DNA from 2 places in the Lysobacter sp. 1R34A genome. Region 2 is predicted to be linked to the other one. Evidence: predicted binding sites of a transcription regulator. Region 2 holds the regulator's gene; the other holds the start of a gene.

Region 1 (4,413 bases), on a different contig from region 2:
CTCGAATTCGCCCGCAGCCATCGCGCGGTGGTGATCGAGGACGACTACGACGGCGAGTTCCGCTTCGGCGGCCGCCCGCTCGATGCGCTGCAGACCCTGGATCGCGACGCCCTGGTGTTCTACGTCGGCACCTTTTCAAAGAGCCTGTTCCCGTCGCTGCGCAAGGGCTTCGTGGTGGCGCCGGCGTGGGCGCGCGACGCCCTGATCGCGGTCAAGCACTGCGCCGATTCGCACTGCGACACGATCACCCAGTCGGTGCTCGCGGCGTTCATTCGCGATGGTCATCTCGCCCGCCACGTGCGGCGCATGCGCCCGATCTACGGCGAGCGCCGCGAGGTCCTGCTCGACGGCCTGCGGCGCGAGCTGGCGCCGTGGCTGGAGCCGATCCCGTCGGAGGCCGGCCTGCACCTGGCCGCGCGCATCCGCGACCCCGCGCTGGCGCCGGCGATCCTCGCCCGCATGCTGCGCGAACTGCCCGGCGCGCAGTCGGTCGGCGACTATGCGATGAATGCGCTGGAGCGGCCGGCGCTGAGCTTCGGTTACGGGGCGATCGATGCCGGCGAGATCGCCCCGGCCCTGCGGCGGTTCCGCCGCTCGCTGGAAGCGCTCGGCAACGCTTAGCCGGGCGCCGGCCGGGCTCGGTCCGAGGACGCCGGGGTCGACACCGGGATGAAGCAATGCGGCTTCATCCGGCCGAAGTCGGTCCTGCGTTCGCTGCGCACGCGCGGGTTCGGGTCGAGCACCCGGCCGCCTTCGTCGCCGTGCAGGTAGACCACCCAGTGCCAGCTGTCCTCGCGGCGGTTGTAGCGGATGCCGGCGATGCCGCTGCGGTCGAGTGCGTCCCAGCGGGCCAGGCGGCGTTCCGGCCCCGCGTGCAGGCCGAGCAGCTCGAGCATGCGCCGCAACTGCCCGGCGTCGCTGAAATAAGCGTTGCGCACCGTACGGGCTCGGCCGCCGCGGCCGAGCACCCGGTCGCGCGGGCCGATGCCGAGCCGGCGCGCCAGCCTCCGCGCCTGGACATAGCCGATGCCGCCGAGCATCGCCACGCAGGCCAGGCCGCAGCCGGTGGCGTCTTGCTGGGTCTTACGCTGGATCACGGGCGGTCCGAGGTGGGCGACGCCCCACTGTAGGGGCACACCGGCCGCCGGGGCGAGTGGGGGATGCGGGACGACGGGGAACCCTGGTGCGGATCCGGGGTCGAACTCCGCGTCGCCGCCGGCCCGTCTCGCGCCGATCTCGCGATCTGGGACCCCGGTCCAGATGGAATGTGCGCCCGGATCAGGCCGATAGTGGCGTTTCGTTGCGCCGGTTCAGCCGGCGGACGGTGCCGAGGTCGGTGGTTCGAACCCCCGGGCCCCAGCCCGATCCGGGCCGGCGCTCGGTTCGCTTTAATAAGTTATTAATTGCAAAGGGTATGTTGATGTCCGCGCCGCCGTTTCACCGGTCCGGCGCTCCGCCGCCCGAGCCGCTCCAGGCCCGATCGCCCGTTCCAGTACCGCAACACTGTGAACTTTCTCCCGCTTTAGCAGTCATATATCGCGACTGCTAAGATGACCCCCATGACCTCTATCGCCCAATCCACTGCCCTAGTCGCCAACAACCTGCCTGTGCCCAGCGCGCTCGGTTCGCTGGACGCGTACATCGGCGCCGTGCACCAGATCCCGGTGCTCAGCGTGGAGAACGAGCAGGCGCTGGCGCGCCGCTTCCGCGACGAGGAAGACCTCGACGCGGCCCGCGAACTCGTTCACTCGCACCTGCGCTTCGTCGTCCACGTGGCCCGCGGCTACAACGGCTACGGGCTGCAGATCGGCGACCTGATCCAGGAAGGCAACATCGGCCTGATGAAGGCGGTCAAGCGTTTCGACCCCGATCAGGGCGTACGCCTGGTTTCGTTCGCGGTCCACTGGATCCGCGCCGAGATGCACGAGTTCATCCTCAAGAACTGGCGCATCGTCAAGGTCGCCACGACCAAGGCGCAGCGCAAGCTGTTCTTCAACCTGCGCAGGAGCAAGACCCGCCTGGGCTGGATGAACGCCGAGGAAGTGCGCCTGGTCGCCAAGGACCTCAACGTCTCCGAGCGCGAAGTGCTGGAAATGGAGTCGCGCCTGTCCGGCCGCGACATCGGTTTCGACGCGCCGTCCGACGAAGACGACGATCACGCGCCGCCCTCGCCGGCCGCCTACCTGCGCGCGAGCGACGAAGACCCGTCGCAGTCGTACGAGCGCGAGGACGAGGAAGACAGCCAGCTCGCCCTGCTGCGCGAAGGCCTCGCCGGCCTGGATGCGCGTTCGCGCGACATCATCAAGCGTCGCTGGCTCGATGCCGAGAGCAAGATCACCTTGCAGGAACTGGCCGACGAGTACGGCGTCAGCGCCGAGCGTATCCGCCAGATCGAAGCCAATGCGTTGAAGAAGATGCGCGGCCTGTTCGCCGCCTGAGCGGCGACGAACGAGCTCGACGACGACGGCCCGGGAAACCGGGCCGTTCGTTTTTTGCGGTGCGCTAACCCCGCGCGGCATTCGCGTTCGCGCAGCGCAAGAAGCGGATATCGCCGCGCGCGGGACGGGACTACGTTGCCTGCCTGTCCTCCAGGAATCGCGCCATGTCTCGCTATCGCATCACCGGCCTGTCGCCGGAACCTTTCGCCACCCTCGGCGCGCTCGACGACGCCAGCCTGCGCGCGCACGGCATGCGCCGCGTCGTCGCCGACTCGCCGAACGGCTACCCTTGCCGGATCAGCCTGGCCGACGCCGCGCCCGGCGATTCGGTGTTGCTGTTGACCTACGAGCATCATCCCTGCGACGGCCCGTATCGCTCCAGCGGCCCGATCTACGTGCGCGAGGGCGCCGCCACGGCCTCGTACGACGACGCGCTGCCGCCGTTCCTGCGCACCCGCAATCTGTCCTTGCGCGCCTACGACGCCGAAGGGTGGATGCGCGGCGCGCGGGCCATCGACGGGGCCGACGCCGAAGCGGCGCTGGCGGAACTGCTCGACGATCCGGACACGACCGAAGTGCATGCCCACAACGCCCGCACCGGGTGCTTCCTGTGCCGGATCGATCGCGTCTGAGCGGAGGTCGCAGAACGCCTGCAGCCGATGCGAAGGACGCCGTGAGGCGCCCTTCGTCGCAGCCGCAGCGATGCACGACGCAGCGCGCGGCGTTCTGCTTTCACGTCGGCGGTGTTGCGCCGCCGGTCCGCTTCGGCTCGCCGGTGCCGAAGATGATGCGGGCGTGGCGTTGGTAGGTGAAGTACGCCCACGACCAGTTGAGCATCACGATCAGGCGGTTGCGGAAGCCGATCAGGAAGAACACGTGCGCGGCGAGCCAGAACACCCAGGCGAGGAAGCCGGAGAACTTGAAACCGCGCAGGTCGACCACCGCGGCGCGGCGGCCGATGGTGGCGAGGTTGCCGAAGTCCACATAGCGGAACGGCTCGACCGCGCGATGGGCGAGGCGAGCGCGGATCGCCGAGGCGACGTGAGCCCCCATCTGCTTGGCGCCGGGCGCGACGCCGGGCACCGGCTGGCCGTTGGCCTGCTGGACGCTGGCCAGGTCGCCGGCGACGAAGATCTCCGGATGCCCGGGCACGCTGAGGTCGGGTTCGACCAGGACCCGGCCGGCGCGGTCGCGCGGCGCATCGAGCAGGGCGCCGAGCGGCGACGCGGCGACGCCCGCTGCCCATAGCACGGTGCGCGACGGTACGAACTCGGCGCCGAGACGATAACCGCGGCCGTCGATCTCGGCGACCGGGGTGCCGGTGACGACTTCGACCCCCAGCCGCTGCAATTGCGCGCGGGCCTTTTCCGACAGCGATTCGGGAAAGTTCGAGAGCACGCGCGGGCCGGCCTCGATCAGGCGCACGCGTGCCTGCGCCGGGTCGATGCGGCGGAATTCGCGGCGCAGGGTCTTGCGCGAAATCTCGGCGAGGGTGCCGGCGAGTTCGACCCCGGTCGGGCCGCCGCCGACCACGGCGAAGTGCAGCCAGGCCGAGCGTTCTTCCTCGGTCTCGGCGGCCTCGGCGCGCTCGAACGCGAGCAGGACCCGGCGGCGGATGTGCAGGGCGTCGTCGAGGGTCTTCAGGCCCGGCGCATCGTCGGCCCACTCGTCGTGGCCGAAATAGGCATGGGTCGCGCCGCTCGCGAGCAAGAGGTAGTCGTAGCCGATGACCTCGCCGTCGGCGAGGCTGACCTGGCGCGCGTCGGCGGCGATGCCGGTGACTTCGCCCAGGCGTACTTCGACGTTGGCCTGCTTGCGCAGGATGTGGCGCAGCGGCGCGGCGATGTCGGGCGCCGACAGGCCGGCGGTTGCGACCTGGTACAGCAGGGGCTGGAACAGATGATGGTTGCGACGGTCGATCAGGGTGATGCGCACCTCGGCCGAAGCCAGGGCGCGCGTCGCCCACAGACCGCCG
Region 2 (4,413 bases):
CTTGGCCGAAGCGCCGACCAACACTTCGCCGTCCTTGGTGAACGCGACGATCGACGGCGTGGTGCGGTCGCCTTCGGAATTTTCGATGACCTTGGCCTTGCCGCCTTCCATGATCGCGACGCAGGAATTGGTGGTGCCCAGGTCGATGCCGATGATCTTGCCCATACGTAGTGCTCCCTCTCGAATGCTTGAAATAGTGGGGCGGTCCGCGCAGTGCGCCGTGCCGCCGATGTCCGTTATCTGGGGCTAGGTGCCGGGCAGTTCAAGCGCCCGTGCCCCGCCCTCGTGACGTCCGTCCCGGCCCTTCCCGGTACGTCCGCTCGCGGCTCGCGCCGCTTTCAGCTCCGGTTCCGCGACCGCGGCCGAGCCGCCGCCGTGAGCCGTCCCGCGTCCGCTCAAGCGCTTATTCGGCGTCCTGGGCGACCACCACCAGCGCCGGCCGCAGCAGGCGCTCGTTGAGCAGCCAGCCCTTCTGGTAGACCTGGACCACATGGTTCGGCGCCACGCCCGGAGCCGGCACCATGCTCATGGCCTGGTGATGCTCGGGGTTGAACGGCTGGCCGGTCGGGTCGACCGCGATCAGGCCGTTGTCGCCGGCGACCTTGAGCAGTTGGCGCAGGGTCAGTTCCATGCCCTGGCGCAGGGCGCTGGTGTCTTCGCCGGCGACGGCCAGGCCGGCCTCGAGGCTGTCGATCACCGGCAGCAGGTCGCCGAGCAGGCGTTCGTTGGCGAACTTGCGCGCCATCTCCACGTCGCGCGACACGCGCTTGCGCTGGTTGTCGAGTTCGGCGCGTTCGCGCAGCGAGTCCTCGCGCAGCTTGGTCAGCTCCGCGCGCAGCGCTTCGAGTTCGGACGCCTCGGCGCCCGGGACCTCGTCCTGGGCCGGCGGATTGAGTTCGGAATAGGGATCGTGTTGGTTCATGCTGGGTCCTGGCGGTTTTTCCGCGACAGGCCAGCAATGGGGCCGCCACGGCGGCATTCAAGTGCCGGGATCTGCGCCGATCGGCCGCCATCGGCGGCGAGCGGCGGGTTTCGTGGCCCGGTTCGGGACGATCGCCGGCCATCCCCCTGTAGGAGCGGCGTAAGCCGCGACCACCCGAAGCGATAAACCCCGGCCCGGCCCGAAGCCGATGGTCTCCATAAAGGTTCGCCCTACCCGAGAGATGGCGGTCGCGGCCCGCGCCGCTCTTACCCCGGTTCCCGCTGACTGGGGTTGGGCGGGACGGTTGGACCGGCTTCGGAGGCGGGACCGCCCCTCGTTTCAGTCCACTTCGATGGGTCGCGGCTCGCGCCGCGCCTGCCCTGGGCCTGCGGGACGGGTCACTGCTCCTCGGCTTCAGCCCCCTTCGGTTCCCCGAACGCATCCCCGAGCGCGTCGGCGGCGGCCTGCACCACCGGGATCACCCGGTCGTAGGCCATCCGGGTCGGGCCGATCACCCCCAGCACGCCGAGCACCCGGCCGCCGGCGGTGTACGGCGCGGTCACCAGCGACACGCCTTCCAGCGGCGCCAGGCCGGTTTCCTCGCCGATGAAGATGCGCACGCCGGGGGCGCGCACGGTGCGTTCGAGCAGTTGCAGGATCTCGCGCTTGCGGGCGAAGGCCTCGAACAGCTCGCGCAGGCGGTCCAGGTCGGCCAGCTCCTGCACGCCCATCAGCCGGGTCTGCCCCGCCAGGACCATGTCGTCGCCGTCGGGCATCAACACCTGCTCGGCCAGTTCGACCGACTGCGCGAGCAGGCTCTGCATCTCCGACTGGGCGTTGCGCAGCTCGACCAGCAGGGTGGCGCGGATCTCGGCCACCGGGCGGCCGGCGAAGTGTGCGTTCAGGTAGTTGGCGACCCGCTCCAGCTCGCCGGCGTCGTAGGCCCGGCGGGTCTGGATGATCCGGTTCTGCACGTCCTGGTCGGCGAACACCAGGATCGCCAGCACCCGCTGGGCGTCGAGCGGCACGAAGTCGATGCGCCGGAACGCGAACTGCTCGCGCTTGGGCACGCTGACCACGCCGACGAAATGAGTCATCGCCGACAACAGCTCCGAGGCGCTGCCGAGCAGGGCCTGGGTGCCCGAGCCCGATGGCAGCTCGCTGCGCAGACGCGCGACCTCGCCCTCCGGCAGCGGCCGCACCTGCAGCAGCGAGTCGACGAACAAGCGATAGCCCTGCACGGTCGGGATGCGTCCGGCCGAGGCGTGCGGCGCGCTGAGCAGGCCGACGTCTTCCAGGTCGGCCAGGATGTTGCGGATCGTCGCCGCGCTGACGTCGAGCCCGGCGTGCTTGGCCAGGGTCTGCGATCCGACCGGTTCGCCGCTGTGGATGTAACGGCCGATCAGCGTGCGCAGCAGTTGCCGCGCGCGCGGGTCGAGGCTCGGGTCGGGCGGTCGGCGATTCATGCTGTGGATATAGGCGCGGACGCGGGCCGGCGCAAGCGCCTTCGTCGGATTCGGCGATCGCCGCCCGGATCCGTCGCCGCGCCCGCGCCCCCCTCGTCGGCATCGGTAAGAATGCTCGTGCACACTAGCGATGGCGCGCACCGCCGCCGATCTCACGCTGTGATCCGCGACCGCCCTACCCTCCGGCCCGCTTGCCGCCCATTCCCAGTCTCTCGCCGCCAAGGCACAATCGCCGCCGCATGCTCGCTCACCTCTCGCTCAAGCAATTCGCCGTCGTCAGCGCCGCCGAACTCAGCTTCGGTCCCGGCCTCACCGTGATCTCCGGCGAAACCGGCGCCGGCAAGTCGCTGCTGGTCGACGCCCTGGGGCTGCTATCCGGCCTGCGCGCCGACAGCGGCGTGGTCCGCCATGGCGCCGACCGCGCCGAACTGGTCGCCGACTTCACCCTCGACGATGCGCCCCTGGCCGCGGCCTGGCTGCGCGACAACGAACTCGACGAGACCGGCGACGGCGAGGCGCCGGTCTGCCAGATCCGCCGGGTGATCCGCGCCGACGGCGGGTCGCGGGCCTGGGTCAACGGGCGGCCGGTGACTCTGAACCAGCTCGCGGACCTGACCTCTCGCCTGGTCGAGATCCACGGCCAGCACGAACACCAGGCCTTGATGTCGCGCGCCAGCCAGCTCGGCCTGCTCGACGCCTACGGCCGCCACGAGGCGCCGCTGGCCAAGGTCGAGGCCGCCGCGCAGCAGTGGAGTGCTCTGCTGCGCGAACGCGACACCCTGTCGGCGCAGGGCGACGTCTCCGACCGCATCGCCTGGCTCGAACATCAGCATGCCGAGCTGGAACGCGAAGTGCTCGAAGCCGAAGCCCTGGCCAAGCTGCTCAGCGACCACCGCCGCCATGCCCATGCCGCCGGCCTGATCGCCGCCTGCGAATCGGCCTTCGCCCGCCTCGGCGGCGACGAAGGTCCGTCGCTGACCCGGCTGGTGCAACAGGTGCGCGGCGAGCTGCAGCGTGTGGCCGAGCACGAGCCGCGCCTGAACGACGTCGACGCCATGCTCGACAACGCCGCGATCCAGATCGACGAAGCGCTGACCCTGCTCGACCGGGTCCGCGACGACCTCGACCTCGACCCCGCGGCGTTCGAGCAGATCGAAAACAAGATCGGCCGCCTGCACGAGCTGGCGCGCAAGCACCGCGTCGCACCCGAACAATTGCCGGCCACCCGCGACGGCATGGCCGGCGAGCTCGACCAACTGCGCAGCGCCGGCGACCGCCTGCAGGTGCTCGACGGCGAAATCCAGAGCGCGCGGGCGCAGTGGCGCCGCGCCGCCGACACTTTGGGCGAGGCGCGCCGCAAGGCCGCCAAGAGCCTGTCCGACACCACCAGCGTGCTGATCGGCGAACTCGGCATGGGCGGCGGGCGCTTCGACGTCGCCCTGGAACCGCTCGACGAGGACCGCCCCGACCCGCAAGGCGGCGAGCGCGCCGAATTCCTGGTCGCGGCCAACGCCGGCCAGCCGGCCCGGCCGCTGCGCAAGGTCGCCTCGGGCGGCGAACTGTCGCGCATCTCGCTGGCGATCGAAGTCGCCGCCTTCGGCATGGACGCGGTCGCGACCATGGTCTTCGACGAAGTCGATTCCGGCATCGGCGGCGCGGTGGCCGAGATCGTCGGCCAGAAGCTGCGCGCGCTCGGCGCCAGCCGCCAGGTGCTGTGCGTGACCCATCTGGCTCAAGTCGCGGCCCAGGGCCACGCCCATTACCGGGTCAGCAAGGCCGCCAGCGAAGGCGTGACCCAGAGCGCGGTGCAGGTGCTCGGCGCCAAGCAGCGCGAGGAAGAACTCGCGCGCATGCTCGGCGGCATCGAACTCAACAAGGAAGTGCGCGCTGCGGCCAAGCGGTTGCTGGCCGACGTGGTCTGAGGTCTGAGGCCGGGACTCGGGACTCGGGACTCGGGATTCGGGATTCGGGATTCGGAACCCACATCGAGCTCAGTCTCGAAGTGGGTTCGGCCTCGATCAAGCA

What was found. The regulator HrcA, encoded in region 2, represses chaperone genes, less so after heat shock. The targets are predictions, from matches to a motif close to TTNGCACTCNNNNNNNNNGAGTGCNAA.
Region 1: rpoH (RNA polymerase sigma factor RpoH) is a predicted target of HrcA. The motif match lies at 1,523-1,549, and genes of this name have one in related genera.

Annotation. Positions count from the first base shown of each region.
Region 1 is NZ_JBPKJP010000030.1:4,482-8,894, reverse strand. It holds gene ACSAMQ_RS09485 (PLP-dependent aminotransferase family protein) at 1-621, shown strand, start outside; gene ACSAMQ_RS09480 (hypothetical protein) at 618-1,097, opposite strand; gene rpoH (RNA polymerase sigma factor RpoH) at 1,560-2,438, shown strand; gene ACSAMQ_RS09470 (DUF1203 domain-containing protein) at 2,603-3,070, shown strand; gene ACSAMQ_RS09465 (NAD(P)/FAD-dependent oxidoreductase) at 3,171-4,413, opposite strand, start outside.
Region 2 is NZ_JBPKJP010000014.1:34,373-38,785, reverse strand. It holds gene dnaK (molecular chaperone DnaK) at 1-165, opposite strand, end outside; gene grpE (nucleotide exchange factor GrpE) at 404-922, opposite strand; gene hrcA (heat-inducible transcriptional repressor HrcA) at 1,321-2,388, opposite strand; gene recN (DNA repair protein RecN) at 2,628-4,310, shown strand.